DNA from 2 places in the Kineococcus rhizosphaerae genome. Region 1 is predicted to be linked to the other one. Evidence: riboswitches for the same ligand, from Rfam matches in the RefSeq annotation. Region 1 holds a riboswitch; the other holds the start of a gene.

Region 1 (9,542 bases):
AGGGCGAGCTGCACGTCCGAGCGCGACCCGGCGAAGGCCAGTCCACGGGCCGATCCCCCGGGGGAGACGAGGACCGGGTCACCGGCGGAGAACGGCAGCGCGTTGAGCGGGCCGTCGAGGCGGAAGTGCTCACCGCGGTGCGAGAAGGCGTCGATGCGGGTGCCGTCGGCGAACCGTCCCGTCACGGGGTCGGCGACGAGCGCCTCGGGGTCCCAGCTGTGCCAGAGCCGGCGGACGACGTCGATCCACTCCTCGGCCCGGTCGTAGGCCACGTCGTGCGCGACGGGTTCCAGGCCCACGTGCCGGGCGCTGCCGACGTCGGTGACGAGGTTGATCCCGAACCGGTTGCCGGACAGGTGCTGCAGCGTCGCGGCCTGCCGCGCGGCGAGGTACGGCGGGGTGATGCCGGCGTTGACCGTGGGGACGATCCCGACGTGCTGCGTGGCGGCGAACAGGTAGGGGGCCAGCAGCAGCGGGTCGTGCTTGGGACCGCCGTACGCCGCGCGGACCCGCAGGTCCAGGGTCTGCGGGTTCCCCAGCGAGATCGCGTCCTCGATCACGACCAGGTCGAGACCGGCCCGTTCGAGGTCGCGCACGGCGTGCGCGTACAGGTCCGGTCGCGTCCAGTCGTCGTTCCACGCCTGGTGGTCGCGACCCCAGCCCTGGGGGCCGAAACCGCGGGAGAAGAAGTACCCGAAGTGCTGCAGGCGTCCCATCAGGCCACCGCCCCCTGCTCGCTCCGGTGGGGTGCGCGCGAGGCGACGAGGGCCTGCTCGAGGTCGGCGAGCAGGTCGGCCGGTTCCTCCAGGCCGATCGACAAGCGCAGCAACCCCGGCCAGATGCCGGCGGCGAGCCGCTCGGGCTCCGTGCGGTGCGCGTGGGTCGTGCTGGCCGGGTGGATCACCAGCGACCGGACGTCGCCGACGTGGGTCATCCGGGTGAACAGTTCCACGGCGTCGACGAACCGCTGCGCCGCAGCGCGGCCGCCCTCCAGGGTCACCGAGAACACGGCACCGGCCCCGCGGGGCAGCAGCCGCCGGGCGACGTCGTGCGAGGGATGGTCGTCGAGGGCGGCGTGGTCGACGCTGACGACCTCGGGCCGCGCGCGCAGCCAGCGGGCCAGCTGCTCGGCCGTCTGCGTCTGGCGGGCCACGCGCAGCGACAGGGTCTCCAGCCCCTGCTGGACCAGGAACGCGTTGAACGGTGAGATCGTCGGGCCCAGGCGGGAGGCGACGACACCGCGGGTGTGCTCGACGTAGGCCCGCTGCGGGCCGTACCGCTGCACCCAGCTGACGCCCGCCAGCACGTTCGCGGGCTCGGTGAGGTGGCCGAACCCGGACCAGTCGAACCCGTCGCCGGTGACGATCGCGCCGCCCAGGGCGGCGCCGTGGCCGGCGAGGAACTTGCTGGCCGAGTGCACGACGACGTCGGCGCCGTGCTCCAGGGGCCGCAGCAGGTACGGGGTGGCGAAGGTGTTGTCCACGACGAGCGGGACGCCGTGCCGGTGCGCGACGGCCGCCACCGCGGGCAGGTCGAGCACGGTGTCCTTCGGGTTGGCGATCGACTCGGCGAAGAAGGCGCGGGTGGTCGGCCGGACGAGGCGTTCCCAGTCGGCGCTCTCCTCGACGAAGTCGACCTCGATGCCGAGCCGGCCGAAGTTGTCGAGGAAGAGCCCGCGCGAGCCCTCGTACAGGTCGGCGGCGGCCAGCAGGTGGTCCCCCGCCCCCAGGATCCCGAGCAGCGCCACCGTGATCGCGGCCTGGCCGGTGCCGACGAGGATCGCGTCGGTGCCGCCCTCCAGGACGGCGAGGCGGCGTTCGACGGCGGCCGACGTGGGGTTGCCGATGCGCGTGTAGACGTACCCGTCGTCCTCGCCGGCGAACCGGGCACGGGCGTGCTCGAAGTCGTCGAAGACGAACCCGGCGGTCAGGTGCACGGGCGTGACCCGCGCCCCGGTGACCGGGTCGGGTTCGGCGCCGGCGTGGACCTGCTGGGTGGCGAAGCTGTGGCGGTTGCGGACGTGCGTCATCGACGGGCCTTCCGGTGCAGTGACGGGGTGGGAGCGCGGGCGTTCAGGCCCGACAGCTCATCCCGGCGCTGCGCAGGAGGTCGACGACGAGACGGCGCGTCAACGGTTCGATCGGCACTGCGTTCCCTCTCCCATCGGTCCTGGCGGGAGCACCGACCCGGGTGGGCGGTTGCTGCGGCGTCGACGAGCCAGGTCTCTCGGCCGCTCTGGATGGCTCTTCCAGTGGACGGCACCGCAGCCATCGCTGTCAAGCGCTTCACACGATCTGCCGGCGGGTAGCGTGCGGCGTCGTGATCCTCACGGCCATGGTCTTCTACCCCGGCGGCGAACACCTCACGAGCTGGCGGCTGCCGGGGGGCCGCCCCGCCGACTACGTGACGTTCGAGTACTACGAGCACTTCGCCCGCACCGCCGAGCGCGCGGGTTTCGCAGCGCTGTTCTACGCCGACGAGCTGTACGTGTGGGACCGGTTCGCCTCCGGCGTCGAGCACGTCGCCAACGTCCGTCCCGAACCCTTCGGCCTGCTCGGGGCGCTGACCCGCAGCACCGAGCGGATCGGGCTGGTGGCGACCGTCTCGACCACGTACAACGAGCCGTTCCACACCGCGCGCCAGGTGGGGTCCCTGGACTTCCTCAGTTCCGGGCGGGCCGGGTGGAACCTCGTGACGTCGGCCAGCGACGAGGAGGCCCGCAACTTCGGGCTGGAGCGCAACCTCGACCACGCCGCGCGCTACCGCCGCGGGGCGGAGTTCGTGGAGGTCGTCACGGGGCTGTGGGACAGCTGGGACGACGGCGCGATCCGCCCCGACGTCGCCTCCGGTCGCTACGCCGACCCCGCCGGACTGCACGTGCTCGGTCACGAGGGCGAGTTCTTCCGCGTCCGCGGTCCGCTGAACCTGCCCCGCCCGCCCCAGGGCCGACCCGTCCTGTTCCAGGCGGGCTCGTCGGAGGACGGGCGGGCCCTGGCGGGCAGGTACGCCGAGGCCGTCTTCGTGCCCGGTTCCGCTCCGCTGCCCGGCGCGCAGCGGCTCTACGAGGACTACAAGCAGCGCGCGGTCGCGAACGGCCGCGCCCGCGAGCACCTCCTCGTCCTGCCGGCCCTGTCGCCCGTGCTGGGTGAGACGCCGGCCCGCGCTCTGGAGAAGCTCGAGGAGATCGAGGCGCTCACCCCCGACCGGCTCAGCCTCGACTGGCTCTCGCACCACCTGGGCGTCGACCTGTCCGACCGGCCGCTCGACGAGCGCTTCGAGTTCGACTTCACCGGCGGCTCCAACCAGGTGCAGACGGTGTTCGAGGGCGTCCGCAAGCTCATGGACCGCGAACGGTTCACCCTGCGCGAGCTGTACCGGACGATGCTGCGCCGCCGGTTCCTGCCCGGGACCCCCGAGCAGGTCGCGGACTGGATGACCGAACGGTTCACCCACGGCGCCGCCGACGGTTTCACCCTCGCGTTCTCCTCGTTGCCGGCGGGGCTGGAGGAGTTCGCCGAGACGGTGGTGCCGCTGCTCGTCGCCCGCGGGGTGCTGGCCGCGGAACTGCCCGCCGCGACGCTGCGCGAGAACCTCGGACTGCCGGTGCCGCCCAGCCGCTACCGCTGAACCGGGACGACCCCGGAGGTCCCCCCGGCCGCGACCTCGACGCGGTTGCGGCCCGCGGCCTTCGCGGCGTACAGGGCCGCGTCCGCGCGCCCGACGAGCGCCGTGACCGACTCGGCGCCGTCCCACTGCGCCACCCCCGCCGAGAACGTCTGCCCCAGCGGGGTGGCGCCGAGCAGCGCCCGCACGAGGTCCGCGGCGGCGCCGGCGCCGAGCCCGGTCGTGGCCACCAGGAACTCCTCCCCGCCCCAGCGGGCCAGGAACGCGGGCGAGTCCTCGAGCCGCTCCGTCCACGCCCGGGCCGCCTGCACGAGCAGCTCGTCCCCGGCCGGGTGGCCGAAGGAGTCGTTGAACCGCTTGAAGTGGTCCAGGTCGAGGATCGCGACGGCCAGCGGGACGCCGTCGAGGGCGCAGCGGTCGACGAGGCGGCCCAGTTCGGCGTCACCGCTGCGCCGGTTCGCGATCCCCGTGAGCCCGTCCGTGCGGGCCAGCGCGGTGAGCTGCTGCGCCTGCGTCTGGACCTGCTTGAGCAGCCCGTTCATGCGCAGCACCACGAGCAGGAACAGCGCGATGGAGCTCGCCCCGACCGACCACGGCTCCACCTCCCAGCCCAGGGCGCTCTGCAGGAGCAGGGTTCCCGGCGACAGCAGGCTCGCGCACGTCAGGGCCACCAGGCGGACCCGGGTGAAGGTCGCCGCGCTCGGGGCCGCGTCGGCCAGGCCGCGCATCGAGGGGTGCAGGGCCGCGGCCGCGAGCGCCGCGTAGGACCAGGACCAGCCGAGGTTCAGCAGGCCGCCGTGGTAGGTCCCGCTGAGGCTGACGACCTGGTAGGCGCTGTCGCTGGCGAGCATGAGGACGATGCCGACGGCGAGCCAGCGGAAGGACGGCGAGCGGCGGCCCGCGGTGGTCAGCAGCCGGGCGACGACGGCGAGCAGCAGGACGTCCCCGACGGGGTAGCTGGTGGCCACGACCCGGTTGAACACCGGGACGGTGCTGTCGGCCAGCGACGGCTGCATGAGGAAGACCCAGCTCAGCAGGCCCGCCCCGACGGTGACGATGGCGCTGTCGACGACCCCGTCGCGGTCGCCGCCCGCGGTGCGGCGGCGGGCGAGGAGCAGCAGCCCGGCCGCCAGCAGCGGGTAGGCGGCGAGGTAGAAGACGTCGGCCACGGACGGGAACGGGCTGACGTGCAGGACGTGGTCGAGCACGTTGTAGGTGATGTCGCCGAGGACCCAGGCGAGGACGCCGGCGGCCAGCAGCCACCAGGCGCCGGCGGCGCGGGGCCGGTTGCGGCGCACGCCGACGGCGATGAGGGCGGCGAACGCCAGGCCCAGGAGGGAGTTCAGGACCGCGCGCGCCGGGCCGTTGGGCAGCGCCACGTAGGCGGGCACGACGACGGCCGCCACCACCAGGTGGACCCGGTAGGCCCGGGCGCCGTCGTGTCGAAGAGCCATGTCCGGGGTGTCGTCACCGCCCACCCCGGACCTGACGGTCCCCCGCTCGTTCGGGCTAGTTCACAGTTCGGCCAGCCGCGGGACCACGGCGTTCCCGAACCGCTGCACGCTGCCGGGTTCGAAGTAGCCGCGGAACCCGCCGTGGACGTGGGTGACGCCGAGCGCGGCCCACGCCCGGCACTTCTCGACGAAGCCGTCGAGGTCGTCGGGGTCGGCGATGTCCATGACGGTCTTCTCGATGGTGTCGTAGTCGCGGCCGAGGTCCTCGCAGTGCTGCTTGAGCACGTCGAGCTTGCGCCCGACGTCGTCGCCGCCGAAGAGGTTGCAGGCGTCGCCGTACTGGGCGACGAGGCGCAGGGTCTTCTTCTCCCCGCCACCGCCGATGAGGATCGGCGGGTGCGGGCGGCGCAGCACCTGCGGGCTGTTGAGGGTGCGGCCGAGGGTGTAGTGCCGCCCGGTGAAGGGTTCCTCGGACTCCGACCACATCTGCTGCACGATCTGCAGCGTCTCCTCGAGCCGCTCGAACCGCTCGGCCGTGGGCGGGAACGGCAGGCCGAGCCCGGTGGCCTCCTGCTCGAACCAGGCCGCGCCGATGCCCAGCCAGGCCCGGCCGCCGGACAGGACGTCGAGGGTGGTGACCAGCTTGGCCAGGACACCCGGTTCGCGGTAGGTCACGGCGGTGACCCAGGCGAGGAGTTCGACGCGTTCGGTGCGCGCGGCGAGGAAGCCCAGGGTCGTGTAGGCCTCGAGCATGGCGCGCTCGGCGTCGCCGATGGGCGGGATCTGCCAGAGGTGGTCCATGACGCTGACGCTGCGGAAGCCGGACTCCTCGGCCTCCCCGACGACGCGGATCAGGTCCTCGCGCAAGGTGGCGGGGCCGCCGGGGTTGGTGAAGTCCGAGACGTGCAAGCCGATGTGCACAAGGTCCTCCGGGAGGTGTGCGGTCCAGGTCAGCGGCAACCTACGCCCGTGGCTCAGCGCAGGCGCACCCGGATCGGGCCCTTGGCCGTGGAGGGGTCGACGACCTTCCCGCCCTGGGTGATCTCGGCCTCCCCCGCCGCGACGAGCCGGCGGGCGGCCGAGCGGGCGGGTTCCATCAGCTCGCGCCAGTCCTCGCCCCCGACGGCGCGCGCGACCTCGCTGGGGCAGACCGTCTTCGACGCCCCGCGCTGGGTGAGCAGCCGGCGCAGCGTGTCCTCCAGGTCGGCGTCGACGCCGGCCGAGCTCTTGGCCCGGCGCCGGCAGGCGTCGGAGCAGTACCTGACCTGGTCCCAGTCCCGTTCCCACTTCTTGCGCCAGGTGATGGTGCGTCCGCAGACCGCGCAGTCCTTGGTCGGCAGCTCCCCGCGGGTCCGCTGTGCAGGCACGTCGCTCCTCCCCTGCGTCGGTCCGTCCGGCGGTCACCGTGCCACGCCGACGGTGCGCCGGCGACCGGAGAGCGCTAGGTTGAGCCCAGTAAGTTGCACTTTCAACGACCGAGAGGCAGGTTCCCCGTGAGCGACGTCAAGCTCGCCATCGTCTACTACTCCGCCACCGGCACCGTGCGGGCCATGGCCGAGCGCCTGGCCGCCACCGCGGAGGCGGCCGGCGCCGAGGTGCGGCTGCGCCAGGTCGAGCGTCAGGCCACCGGCGGCGAGAAGGCGGCCACGGACGAGCAGGCCGCCGAGGCCGAGGCGGCGAAGGGCGCCCCCGGCGTCAGCGCCGACGACGTCGTGTGGGCCGACGCCGTCCTGTTCGGCTCCCCCACCCGCTACGGCAACATCGCCGGGCAGCTGAAGATCTTCATCGACTCCCTCGGCCCGCAGTGGGCGCAGGGCCAGCTGGCCGACAAGGTGTACGCGGGGTTCACCTCCTCCCAGACCGCCCACGGCGGCCAGGAGACCACCCTCCTCGCGCTCTACAACACGATCTACCACTTCGGTGGGATCATCGTGCCCCCCGGCTACACCGACGGCTCGAAGTTCGTCGACGGCAACCCCTACGGCGTCAGCCACGTCACCGGCGGCGGCAACGACATCCCCCTGGGCGACGTCGAGTTCACCGCCCTGGACCACATGGTCCAGCGCGTCATCGGCATCGCCGGCAAGCTCAAGGGCTGAGGCACCGGCCGAGCACCGCTCTCAGGCGCACGGCGTGGACCCCTCCCCGTCGTGCGCCCGGGACGCCTCGACGAGCCACAACCCGTGGTGCTGGACCAGCGTGTAGTCGAGGGACCAGGAGGTGCAGGTCTCGTCGGGTCGTCCCGCCGGTCCCTGGCCGGGGTCCTGCTCGCTGGTGAACGTCAGCCAGACGACGACCCGGTCACCGACCTGCTGGGCCGAACCGACCTCGAACCCGGAATCCTGAGAGCTGGCGACCTGGTCGGCGAACTCCTCGGCGGTCTCGTCCTTGACGGTCTGGGCGACGGCCGTGGGGAAGTCGCCCACGTTGACGGCGCGGAAGTACACGCCCAGCGTCGCGAGCGCCTGCTGGACGGGGTCGGTGGGCAGGGCGTCGGCGGCGACGGGGTTGCCGTCGAGGTCGATGGTGGCGGTGCAGTCCTGGTAGGTCGTGGGCTCGGGGTCCTCGCCCCAGGCCTCGACGAGGGGTTGCGCGGTGCCGCTGGAGACGGCCAGGCGGCCGCCCTGCTCGCCGTCGGGCACGGCGTCGAAGACGCCGACGACTCCCCCGTCGGCGCGGATCACCGGGCCCCCGCTGTCGCCGTGGGTGGCCGCCGCGTCGAGCTCGAGCAGGTCGTGCCGGGCGATGCCCTCGATGACGGCCTTGCGCCCCAGCGCGTTCACGGTGCCGGTGTGCAGCGTGATGGGGTCCCCCTCGGGGTACCCGATGGTCGCCACGGCGTCCCCGACGCGCGGTTCGGTGCCCGAGAACGCGAGCACGGCCCCCGACAGCGGCGTCGCGGTGCGCACGAGCGCCACGTCGGTCTCCTCGTCGATGCCGACGACGGTGCCCGCGGTGGCCTGCGTGCCCTGGATGACCTCGACGACCTGGCCGCCGGAGACGACGTGCGCCGCGGTGACGAGGAGCGTGTCGGAGATCGCGAACCCCGAGCCCACCGCGGCCCCGTCGCAGCCGGTGACCTCCAGGCGCACGACGCCGGACTTCACGTCCTCGAAGGCGGACTGCAGCGTGGCGACCTGCGGGGTGGGCGTCGCGACGGCCGTGGCGCTCGCGGTACCGGTCGCAGGACTCGCGGGGGTCGCGGTCGTGGTGACGGTCACCGTCGCCGGGGCGGCCGGGGTGCGCCCGAACGAGCACCCCGTCACCAGCAGGAGGATCGGGACCGCCCACGCCGCACCGCGTCTCATGCGCGGATGCTAGCGGGGGCAGCGGCGCCAGACGTGGGGGTTCACGCTCCTGCCCGCCAGAACACCCGTGGGGCGCAGCGGCGGGTGCGCCCGGGAACGACGGAACCCCCGCCCCGGCGCACCGGGACGGGGGTTCCGTGACGGGTCAGCGGGCGGCGGAGCCCTCGACGTAGTCGCTGTCGTCCGACTTCACCCACGCCATGAGCTTGCGCAGCTCACGGCCGGTGGCCTCGATCGGGTGCTGCTCGGCCTTGGCGCGCAGCTCCTTGAACTTGGGCGCGCCGGCGTCCTGGTCCTCGATGAAGTTGCGGGCGAAGGTGCCGTCCTGGATGTCCTTGAGGACGTCCTTCATGCGCTCCTTGACCGAGGCGTCGATGACGCGCGGGCCGGAGATGTAGTCGCCCCACTCGGCGGTGTCGGAGACCGACCAGCGCTGCTTGGCGATGCCGCCCTCGTACATGAGGTCGACGATCAGCTTCAGCTCGTGCAGGCACTCGAAGTAGGCGACCTCGGGCTGGTACCCGGCCTCGGTGAGGACCTCGAAACCGGTCTGGACGAGGGCGGAGGCGCCACCGCACAGGACGGCCTGCTCACCGAACAGGTCGGTCTCGGTCTCCTCGGTGAACGTGGTCTTGATGCCGCCCGCGCGCAGGCCGCCGATGGCCTTGGCGTAGGCCAGGGCGAGCGCCCAGGCGTTGCCGGTCGCGTCCTGCTCGACGGCGACGATCACGGGGACGCCGCGGCCGTCGACGTACTCGCGGCGCACGAGGTGACCGGGGCCCTTGGGGGCGACCATGACGACGTCGACGTCGGCCGGGGGCTTGATGTAGCCGAAGCGGATGTTGAAGCCGTGGCTGAAGAACAGCGCCTTGCCGGCGGTCAGGTTCGGCTCGATCGCCTCGGCGTACAGGCCGCGCTGCAGGTGGTCCGGCACGAGGATCATGATCACGTCGGCGGCCTTGGCGGCCTCGAACGGCGTGGCGACGGTCAGGCCCTGCTCCTCGGCCTTGGCGCGGCTCTTCGAGCCCTCCTTGAGGCCGACGACGACGTCGACACCGGAGTCGCGCAGCGACAGCGCGTGGGCGTGGCCCTGGCTGCCGAAGCCGATGACGGCCACCTTCTTGCCGGTGATCTGGGACAGGTCGGCGTCGTCGTC
Region 2 (9,542 bases), on a different contig from region 1:
CGGGCTGCGCGGCCTGGTCCGCGACCACCCCGAGGTCGCCGGGGTCGCGCTGCGCGAGGTGGCCGACCCGCCGTTGCCGCAGGTCGGCGTCGGCCAGGACGTCGACGAGGCGTGGCAGGCGCTGGGCGCGGCCCCCGCGGCGTGGGTCCTGGTGGACGGCCGGGTCGCCGGCTGGGTCCGTCGTGCCCGCCTCGAGCAGTTCCGCACCCCCGAGGTCCCTGCGTGAGGACGGGCACCCGGTCCCGTCGCGCCCTGGTGGCCGACACGCTGGGTGGTGCGCTCGCGGCCCCGGGGCAGGCGCCGCTGCGCGTGCTGGACGCCGGCGGCGGCGACGGCCGGGACGCCGTCGAGCTGGCCCGCCTCGGACACGACGTCACCGTGCTGGACTCCTCGGGGCGGGCGCTGGCCGCGGCCCAGGAGCGGGCCGCCGAAGCCGGGGTGGCGCACCTGGTCCGCACCGTCGACGCCGACCTCGACGACGTCGCCGCGCTGGCCGCCATCACCCACCACCGGGCCGGCGGGTCGGGGTCGTTCGACCTCGTCCTGTGCCACGACGTCCTGCCCGCGCGGGGGACCCTCGCGCAGGTCGTGGCGGACGTCGCGGCGCTGACGTCGTCCGTGCACGCCGGGGGAGCGATCTCCCTGCTCGCACCCGTCGGTGCGCCCGCCGCCCCGGGGCTGTTGCGGCTCGACCGCGACCTCGTGCGGGGGGCGCTGCTGGCCAGCGGGTGCGACCTGCTGGACGTCGGTGGCGACGTCGTGGACGAGGTGACCGGGGTGTCGCACTGGCACCTGGTGGCGCGCCGGCGCGGGGACTGAACCCGCCCGGAAACCGTCCGGGCACGGGGCCGGGGGATCGTCACGACGATCCCCCGGCCCTTCGTCGTCCCCGTGGGGCTTACCGTAGGGGGCCTCGACGGGAGCGCACGCGCGACGGCCCGCCCACCGCAGGGTGGACGGGCCGTCGCGCACGGGCCGCTCAGTCGGTCTTGGGCAACCCGGGCGGGTTGATCTCGGACGTCTTCACGGCCTCGTCGGCGAGGTTCCAGCGTTCGAGGGTCTTGCCGTAGGCGCCGCTGGAGATGAGGTGGTTCAGCGCGTCGGCGAGGGCCTGGACGAGCCCGTTGTCCTTCTTCGTCGTCGCCGCGATGTCGGCGACGATGGTGCCGCCGCCGGGGACGGTTCCGACGATCTTCGTGTCACCGGAGACCAGCGCGTGGTAGGCGGCGGTCGGGTTCGGCCCGAAGTTCGCGACGATGCGGCCCGACTTCAGCGCCAGGTAGGTGTCGGAGGCCTGCTGGTAGTACTGGATCGTGGCCTCCTTCTCGCCGGCGGCCTTGAGCTGCTCGTTCCAGTTCAGCAGGACCTTCTCCTGGTTGGTGCCCGAACCGACCGAGACGGTCAGCCCCGCGATGTCCTTGGGCTCCTCGATCGAGGTGATCGTGGAGTCCTTCGCGACCTCCCAGGCGAGGGTGTCGACGCGGTAGGACGCGAAGTCGTACTTCTCCTTGCGCTCCTCGGTGACGGTGATGTTCGAGAACCCGACGTCGTACTGGCCGGAGTCCATCGACAGGAACAGGTTCTCCCAGCTGGTGGCCTGGATGTCGGGCTCGAGGCCCAGGACACCGGCCACGAGGAGGGCGATGTCGGGTTCGATCCCGATGACGGTCTTGTCGTCGTCGGCCTTGAAGCTCAGCGGCGGGGCGCCGTTGCCGGTGGTGCCGATGACGAGCGTCCCGCGGTCCTTGATCGCCTGGGGGACCTTGGCGGCGATCTCCGGCACGGCCTCGACGGTGATGCGGCCCTTCTGGGCCGGGCTGGTGTCGACCGCGGTGCCGCCGGAGGCGCTGGAGGTGGACGCGGGAGCGGTCGCCGGGTCGGTCCCGTCGCCGCAGGCGGCCAGGACGAGCGGGGTCGCGGCCAGCGACAGGAGCCAGGTTCGACGGCTGATCAAGGGGTTCTCCTCGGGTTTGCGGACCTGCCTCGTGGCAGGCCGACAGGGCGGTCCGGCGTTCGCGCCGGACCGGGGTGGGGCTGGGTGGTTCAGAGGACCTTCGCGAGGAACGAGCGGGTGCGCTCGTGCCGCGGGTGGTCGAAGACCTCGGTGGGGGTCCCTTCCTCGAGGACGACGCCTTCGTGCATGAACAGCACGCGGTCGGCGACCTCCCGGGCGAAGCCGATCTCGTGGGTGACGACCACCATGGTCGTGCCGGACGCGGCGAGGTCGCGGATGACGTCCAGCACCTCACCGACGAGTTCGGGGTCCAGCGCCGACGTCGGTTCGTCGAACAGGACCAGGGAGGGCTTGAGAGCGAGCGCACGGGCGATGGCCACGCGCTGCTGCTGGCCGCCGGACAGGCGGCGCGGGTACTCGCCGGACTTGTCGGCCAGGCCCACGCGCTCGAGCAGTGCGCGCGCCTCGGCCTCGACCTCGGACCGCTTGCGCCGCTGCGCCGAGACGGGGGCCTCGACGACGTTCTCCAGGACCGTCAGGTGCGGGAACAGGTTGAAGTGCTGGAAGACGAACCCGATGTTCGACCGCTGGCGCAGCACCTCGCGCTCGTGCAGCTCGCGCAGGTGGTTTCCGGCGCGCTTGTAGCCGATGAGCTCACCGTTGACCTCGACGACGCCCGCGTCGACCTTCTCGAGGTGGTTGATGGTGCGCAGCAGCGTGGACTTGCCCGAGCCGGAGGCGCCGAGCACGACGGTGACGGTGCCGGCGGCCACCGACAGGTCGACGCCGCGCAGGACCTCGAGCGCGCCGAAGCGCTTGTGGACGCCCTCGAGCCTGACGACGGTACCGGACGCCGGACGGTTCAGGGTCGGCGTGCTCATCGGGAGACCCCCGGGCGACGGGTGCGGGCGGCCCGCACGGTGCGGACGAGCTTCAGCAGCGGGAGCTCGGTCTGGTTCCGGTCGCTGCCGCGGCCGTAGTAGCGCTCGACGAACCACTGCGCGATGGACAGCACGGTGGTGAGGACGAAGTACCAGATCGCGGCCACGAGGAGCAACGGGATGACCCGGCCGGTGCGGTTGTACACGACCTGCACCTGGTAGAAGAGCTCGGGCAGCGCCATGATGTAGACGACCGACGTGCCCTTGAGCAGACCGATGATCTCGTTGCCGGTGGTGGGGACGATGATCCGCAGGGCCTGCGGGAGCTGGATGCGCCAGAACTGCCGGAACTGGGGGATCCCCAGCGCGGCCGCCGCCTCGCGCTGACCCGGGTCGATCGCCAGGAACCCGGAACGGACGATCTCCGCGAAGTAGGCGGCCTGGTGCAGGCCCAGGCCGAGGAACGCGGCGGTGAGCGGAGCGATGAGGTTCTGGGTCGAGAAGGTCCAGAACTGCGGCCCGAAGGGGACCCCGAACCCGATGTTCTTGTAGAGGATCGCCAGGTTGAACCAGAACAGGAGCTGCAGGATCAGCGGGACCGAGCGGAAGACGCTGATGTAGGCGAAGCTGACACCCTGCAGCAGGGGGTTCTTCGACATCCGCATGAGCGCCAGCACCGTGCCCAGCACGAGACCGATGGCCGTGCCGACGATGGTCAGCTTCACGGTCAGCCACATCGATTCCAGGATCGTGGCGGAGAACAGGAACTCACCGACCGTGGGCCACTCCCACGCGGGGTTCGTCACGAGGGCGTTGACGGCCATCGCCGCGACCACCGCGACGACCGCCGTCGCGACCCACCGCCACGGGTGGCGTGCGGGCAGGACCTTGACAGCCCCCGCGGGTTCCTCGGTCGCCAGCGAGCGGCTGGGGGCGGTGCCGGTGCGAGTCGTCTCGCTCATCGACGGTCTCCTGGGAGTTCGGACAGGGCGGTGGGCACGGAGCGGGGCGTGGGGGGCGCAGAGGTCCCGGCCCGCAGCAGGTCCGCGGCGAGCCGGTCGGCCCGCCGGAAGAGCTCGGCGTTCGTGCCCGGCCGGGCGAACGCCGCGGCGGCGCCCTCGCCCGAGACCCAGGCCCCCGTGGCGAAGCGGCGCGGGTGCGGGGACCCGTCGTCGCGGACCAGCCGGCCCCGGCCGTCCACGACGAGCCGGCCGTTCGACAGCCGGGTCTCACCGTCGAGGACCTGGTGGGCCCGCACGTCGCCGCGTTCGCGCAGCCGCGTCAGCAGCACGTCAGAGGTGCGCTCCAGGTCCGGGACGGGCAACCGCGCCTCGACGAGGCCCTGCGCCCGCACCTCGTGGGGCCCGCTGTCCGAGCTGGCGGTGAACGAGCCCGCCCCGGGGTCGGCGACGACGTTCAGCCCGGCCCCGAGGAACCGCAGCAGTCCGGCGCGGGCCAGGGCGGACAGCTGCCGCAACCGCTGCGGCGGCGGCCCGCTGGCGACGTAGCTGAAGAACCCGTGCCACCAGCCGTCGACGTCCAGGGCCGAGGACCGGGCGTTGAGCCGCCCGGCGGCGTGCAGACCGGCGGTCACGACGTAGGCGGACAGCAGGGCCGCGACGACCGCGGCGTCGGGGGAGTGGCGCGCATCGGCCCGCCGGGTCCGGTCGTCCTCGAGGTGCTGCAGGACGCGCTCGTGGACCTCGTCCCCGGACGTCCCCCACCACCCGTCCAGCGGCCGGTCCAGCTCGGCGGCGTCGAAGCGGTCGGCGGGGTCGGGGACGGAGCGTTCGACGAGGTCGTCGACCTCGGCCGAGCCCCAGGCCGCGCGGGAGAACCGGGCGTCGAACTCGGCCGCGGCCAGCGCGGTGCGTCCGGGGTGGCTGCGGAACAGCTCGCGGTAGTGGGCCCCGGCCAGTTCCTTGACGATCAGCGGCCACAGGTCCGCCCGCAGGTCCAGCGGGGCGTCCCCGTGCAGGTCCGCGACGGTCTGCGCCGAGTAGTGGCGCGGCAGCCCGAGGTCCTTCGGGGTCTCGTAACCGATCTTCGAGCGGTACGGGACGCCGCGTCGCGAGCCGACGTGCAGCCGCGGTTCCCGGCCGCTGGGGTGGTAGTCCAGGGAGCCGTCCGGGCGTTCCGTGAACCGCCCGCCGCGGCCCTCGGTCAGGCGCACCACGAGGTCGACGAAGGCCAGGCCCATGCCGACCACGACGACGTCCGAGCCCGGGCGCAGGACGTCGAGGTCCTGGTCGCCGGTGTAGCCCGGGCGCACGTAGGCCAGGCCGTGGGTGCGGGCGAACGTCGCGATGCGCCGTTCGCGGGGACCGGGCCGGACGTCGAGGTGCCCCTGGACGAGCAGCACCGCGTCGACCGTCAGGGTCTCCTCCTGCCCGGCCAGGTGCAGCACCTGACGGCCGTCGCGGGGGTCGTCGGTCAGGTCCAGGACGGTCCGGGCGTGCCGGTGGACCCGCACCCCCGCGGGCAGCCCGGCCAGCGTGCGGGCCCACGCGTCGGCGAAGTACCCGCTGGCGAGGCGGCGCGAGGTGAAGGACCCGGGTTCGTGGCGCAGCACCTCCTCGCGCAGCAGGTCGTCACCGGCGGCGGCCGCGTCGTGCACGAGGTCGGCGCGGTTCTCGTGGACCCACCCGGCCAGCGACGGGCCGCGCAGCACGGGTTCGGCCAGGCCGGTGACGGACTCGTCGGGCAGGACGCTGATGTCCGCGGCCCGCGAGTTCATCCACAGCAACGGGTCCTGGGCCTGGCGCCACACCCGGCCGGCGCCGGAGTCGTACGGGTCCACCACGTGGACGTCGAGGACGGACCCGTCGTCGGCCGCGGCGTGCTGGGCGCCGAGACGCTGCAGGAGGACGAGGGTCCGCGGACCGGCACCGACGACGCCGAGGGAACGGGACGGTGATGGGGACGGGGGAGTGCGTGACAAGGGGGTGCTCCGGAGGTCCGCGCCGACACCGGCGCAGGGGACGTCCGCGGGCGGGGCCGCGACGGACGGGGGTCAGACCCCCGCACAGACCGCCGAGCTCAGACGACCCAGGTCGACGTGGCGCCGGCGGACCAGCAGGCTCCCGGGTGCGGTGCGGGCACTCATCTCGCGACTCCCATCGGTCCTGGCGGAAGCACCCTCGCCCGACGGGTCGGGGGGTTGCTGCGACGTCGACGAGCCAGGTCTCTCGGTCGCTCTGGATGGACGGTTCGAAACTATCCCACCGGAGCGGGTTTCTCCAAGCGCCGGACCGCCCGCACGGACCGTCCCGGGTGGTGAAGCGCTTCCATGCCGGCTGTCGGGCGGACCCACCGCGGGAGGTGGTTCCCTGGCCGGGGTGGCACCCTGGACCGAGAGCTCCCGAACCCCCGGAGGAACCGCATGACCGTCGTCGAGGACACCCGTCGGTGGAGCTTCGCCGCCGACGCCGAACCCCGCGTGCACGTCGTCCACGAGAACCCGGAGTGGTTCCCGCCCTTCGAGGCGGCCCTGCGCGCCGCCGGCGTCCCGTTCCAGGAGGTGCTGCTCACCGACGGTTCCCTCGACCTGGACGCTGAACCGGCCCCGGGCGTCTACTGGTCGCGCCTGAGCGCGTCCGCGCACACCCGGGGCAACGCCCGCACCAAGGAGTACACGCGCGCCGTGGTCGCCTGGCTGGAGGGGTGGGGGCGGCGTGTCGTGGGTGGGTCCCGTGTGGTGGAGCTCGAAGTGAGCAAGGTTGCGCAGCACGCCCTGCTGCGCCGCAACGGGTTCGACGTCCCCCGCACGCTCGCCGTGTTCGGCCGCGACGACCTGTCGACGCGTGCCCGTGAGCTCGAGGCGCCGTTCATCACCAAGCACAACCAGGGTGGCAAGGGCCTGGGCGTCCGGCGCTTCGACACGCACGACGAGTTCGACGCGTACGTCGCCTCGCCGGACTTCGAGGAACCGGCCGACGGGATCACCCTGCTGCAGGAGTACCTGCGCTCGGCCCAGCCGTTCATCACGCGCGCCGAGTTCGTCGGGGGCCGCTTCGTCTACGCGGTGCGCGTCGACACCTCCGCGGGGAGCTTCGAACTGTGCCCCGCCGACGCCTGCGAGGTCCCGACCTCCGGGCAGACGCTCGAGGCGTGCGTCGTCGACTCGCCGCAAGGGTTGTTCTCGCTGCGCGAGGAGATCACCGCGGACACCCCGCTCGTGAAGCGGTACGAGGACCTGCTGCGCGGGGCCGGCATCGAGATCGCCGGGATCGAGTTCCTGGAGACCGCCGACGGGCGCACGGTGACGTACGACGTCAACACGAACACGAACTACAACCCCGCCGTCGAGGCCGTCGCGCCGCGGTCGGGTCCCGGGGAGATCGCGGCGTACCTCGGCGCGCTCCTGCGCACCGAGACCTCGCACCGCCCCTGACGCCCACCGCCCCCGAATCCCGCCGAAGGCACACCTCGCGCCCTGAACTGCTGGTGATCAGGGCGCGAGGTGTGCCTTCGGCGCGGGGGAGCAGCCGGTAACGCGGTCAGCGGCGGGTGAGGGGCGCCCGCAGGCCGAGGTGCTCGCGCAGGGTGTCCCCGACGTACTCGATCGGGTAGGCGCCGCGGTCTTGCAGCGCCGGGACGAGCTGGTCGACGATGTCGTCCAGCCCGCTCGGGACCAGGTACGGCGTGATGTTGAAACCGTTGCTGGCGCCCGAACGCACCCAGAAGGTGAGTTCGTCGGCCAGCTGCGAGGCGGTCCCCGCGAAACCGCGCTCGGAGGAGTGGTGCAGGACCAGTTCGCGCAGCGAGAACTTGTTCTCCTCGGCGACCGCCCGCCACTGCTGCGCCAGGCTCCGCGCGTTCGCGCCCGCGCGGTGGGCCCCGCGCGTCCCGTCGATGTCCTCGATGACCGGGTCGTGCGCCGGCAGCGGACCGTCGGGGTCGTAGCCGGACAGGTCCTCGCCCCACACCTGGCCCACGAGGGACAGCGCGGTGGCGGGGGTGACCTGCTGCTCGAGGACCCAGCGGGCCTTCTCCTCGACCTCGGCCTCGGTGTCGGCCACGACGATCTGCGTCCCCGGCAGGATGAGCACGTCCCCCTCGGGGCGGCCGGCCGCGACGGTCCGGCGCCGGATGTCGTCGGCGAAGGCGAGCGCGTCGGCGTGGTCGGTGCCGTGCCGGGAGAAGATCACGTCCGCGGTGCGGGTGGCGAAGTCGCGGCCCGCGGGGGAGTCTCCGGCCTGGAACAGGACGGGGTGCTGCTGCGCGCTGCGCGGCACGGTCGGGGTGAACTCGACGTCGAAGAACCGGTCGTCGGAGGCGACCGCGTCGAAACCGTCGCCGTTCCAGCTGTCCCACACGCGCTTGGCCAGGTTCACGAAGCGTTCGGCGCGTTCGTACCGGTCCGCGTGGTCGAGGTACCCACCGCGGCGGAAGTTCGCGCCCGTCCACGCGTTGTCGGTCGTCACGACGTTCCACGCGGCGCGGCCGCCGGACAGCACGTCCAGCGAGGCGAGACGGCGGGCGAGGTCGGCCGGGTCGTTGTACGTCGTGTTCTGGGTGGCGACCAGACCGATCTTCGAGGTGAGCCCCGCGAGCGTCGCCAGCTCGGTCAGGGCGTCGGGACGGCCCACGACGTCGAGGTCGTGGATCTTGCCGCGCTGCTCGCGCAGCCGCAGGCCCTCGCCGAGGAAGAACGCGTCGAACAACCCGCGTTCGGCGGTCTGGGCCAGCTGCGTGAACGTCGAGTGGTGCAGTTGGGAACCGCTGCGGGGGTCCGACCAGATGGTGCTGTGGTTGACGCCCTGGAAGAACACGCCGAAGCGGACGACGGCGTCGGGGTAGCGGAGTTCGGTCGTGTCGTCAGTCATGGGGGAAGGTCCTCAGGCCGTCGCGAACTGGTTGGCGGGTCGGGCCAGGCCCAACGTGGACCGCAGGGTCGCCCCGGCGGTCGGCGGCTGCAGCAGACGGGCGACGCGCAGGGCGGGGAACGTCGTGCGCAGCAGCGTGCGCAGGTCCTCGTCGAGGACCGCGGCGTGCACCCGGACGCCGTCGACGGAACCGGCCAGGTCGCTCAAGTACCGGGCGAAACCTTCACCCGACCCCGACCAGCGGATCCGGCCCCGGTCCGGGGCCGTCGCGTCGGCGTCCAGGGCCGTGAGGCGGTCCGCCGCCGGGTGGGCCTCGGTGTCGAGGGCGACCTCGACGTCGAGCACGACGAGCGGCCCACCCGCGGTGCGGCGGGCCCGCTCGTCCCCGCTGAACACGACGTCGGCCGCGGTGCCCGGGGTCAGGTCCCGTGCGTGGACGGCGACGACGGACTGGCCCTGCGGGGACCGCGGGACGGTCAGCGGGCCCTTCACGGAGAAGGAGTCGGTCTCGACGTCCACGTAGTGCAACCGGTCGCGGTCGACGTAGCGGCCCGTGGCGACGTCGCGGATCACCGCGTCGTCCTCCCAGGAATCCCACAGCGCGCGGACGGTGCGGACCACGTCGGCCAGCTCGCCGGCGGGGTCGGCCTCGACGGGCAGGTTCACGCTGCGCGCGGCCGCGGCGGGCGAGGTCGTCGCGATCCACCCCGCCCGGCCCCGGCTGGAGTGGTCCAGGGAGGCGATCTGCGCGGCCACGTGGAACGGCTCGGAGTACGTCGTCGCGGCGACGGGGAGCAGCCCGATCGCGTCGGTCGTCCCGGCCAGGAAGGCCGCGCGCTGCACCGCGTCGAGGTGACCGACGGGGTTGCGCGGGTTCGG

What was found. Region 1 has a riboswitch for S-adenosylmethionine ahead of CLV37_RS21120 (O-acetylhomoserine aminocarboxypropyltransferase/cysteine synthase family protein). Riboswitches for the same ligand answer to the same signal wherever they lie in the genome.
Region 2: it holds a riboswitch for S-adenosylmethionine, as region 1 does, so the genes downstream of both, CLV37_RS22190 (FAD/NAD(P)-binding protein) here and CLV37_RS21120 (O-acetylhomoserine aminocarboxypropyltransferase/cysteine synthase family protein) in region 1, are expected to answer to the same signal.

The regions. Positions count from the first base shown of each region.
Region 1 is NZ_PVZF01000012.1:144,590-154,131, reverse strand. It holds gene CLV37_RS21125 (LLM class flavin-dependent oxidoreductase) at 1-716, opposite strand, end outside; gene CLV37_RS21120 (O-acetylhomoserine aminocarboxypropyltransferase/cysteine synthase family protein) at 716-2,029, opposite strand; SAM riboswitch class I at 2,158-2,246, opposite strand; gene CLV37_RS21115 (NtaA/DmoA family FMN-dependent monooxygenase) at 2,320-3,627, shown strand; gene CLV37_RS21110 (GGDEF domain-containing protein) at 3,618-5,078, opposite strand; gene CLV37_RS21105 (LLM class F420-dependent oxidoreductase) at 5,139-5,999, opposite strand; gene CLV37_RS21100 (DUF2256 and DUF3253 domain-containing protein) at 6,053-6,445, opposite strand; gene CLV37_RS21095 (NAD(P)H-dependent oxidoreductase) at 6,572-7,177, shown strand; gene CLV37_RS21090 (S1C family serine protease) at 7,199-8,386, opposite strand; gene ilvC (ketol-acid reductoisomerase) at 8,532-9,542, opposite strand, start outside.
Region 2 is NZ_PVZF01000014.1:1,842-11,383, reverse strand. It holds gene CLV37_RS22215 (PLP-dependent cysteine synthase family protein) at 1-226, shown strand, start outside; gene CLV37_RS22210 (methyltransferase domain-containing protein) at 223-819, shown strand; gene CLV37_RS22205 (ABC transporter substrate-binding protein) at 980-1,954, opposite strand; gene CLV37_RS22200 (amino acid ABC transporter ATP-binding protein) at 2,044-2,835, opposite strand; gene CLV37_RS22195 (amino acid ABC transporter permease) at 2,832-3,797, opposite strand; gene CLV37_RS22190 (FAD/NAD(P)-binding protein) at 3,794-5,776, opposite strand; SAM riboswitch class I at 5,949-6,043, opposite strand; gene CLV37_RS22185 (ATP-grasp domain-containing protein) at 6,218-7,228, shown strand; gene CLV37_RS22180 (NtaA/DmoA family FMN-dependent monooxygenase) at 7,335-8,663, opposite strand; gene CLV37_RS22175 (LLM class flavin-dependent oxidoreductase) at 8,676-9,542, opposite strand, start outside.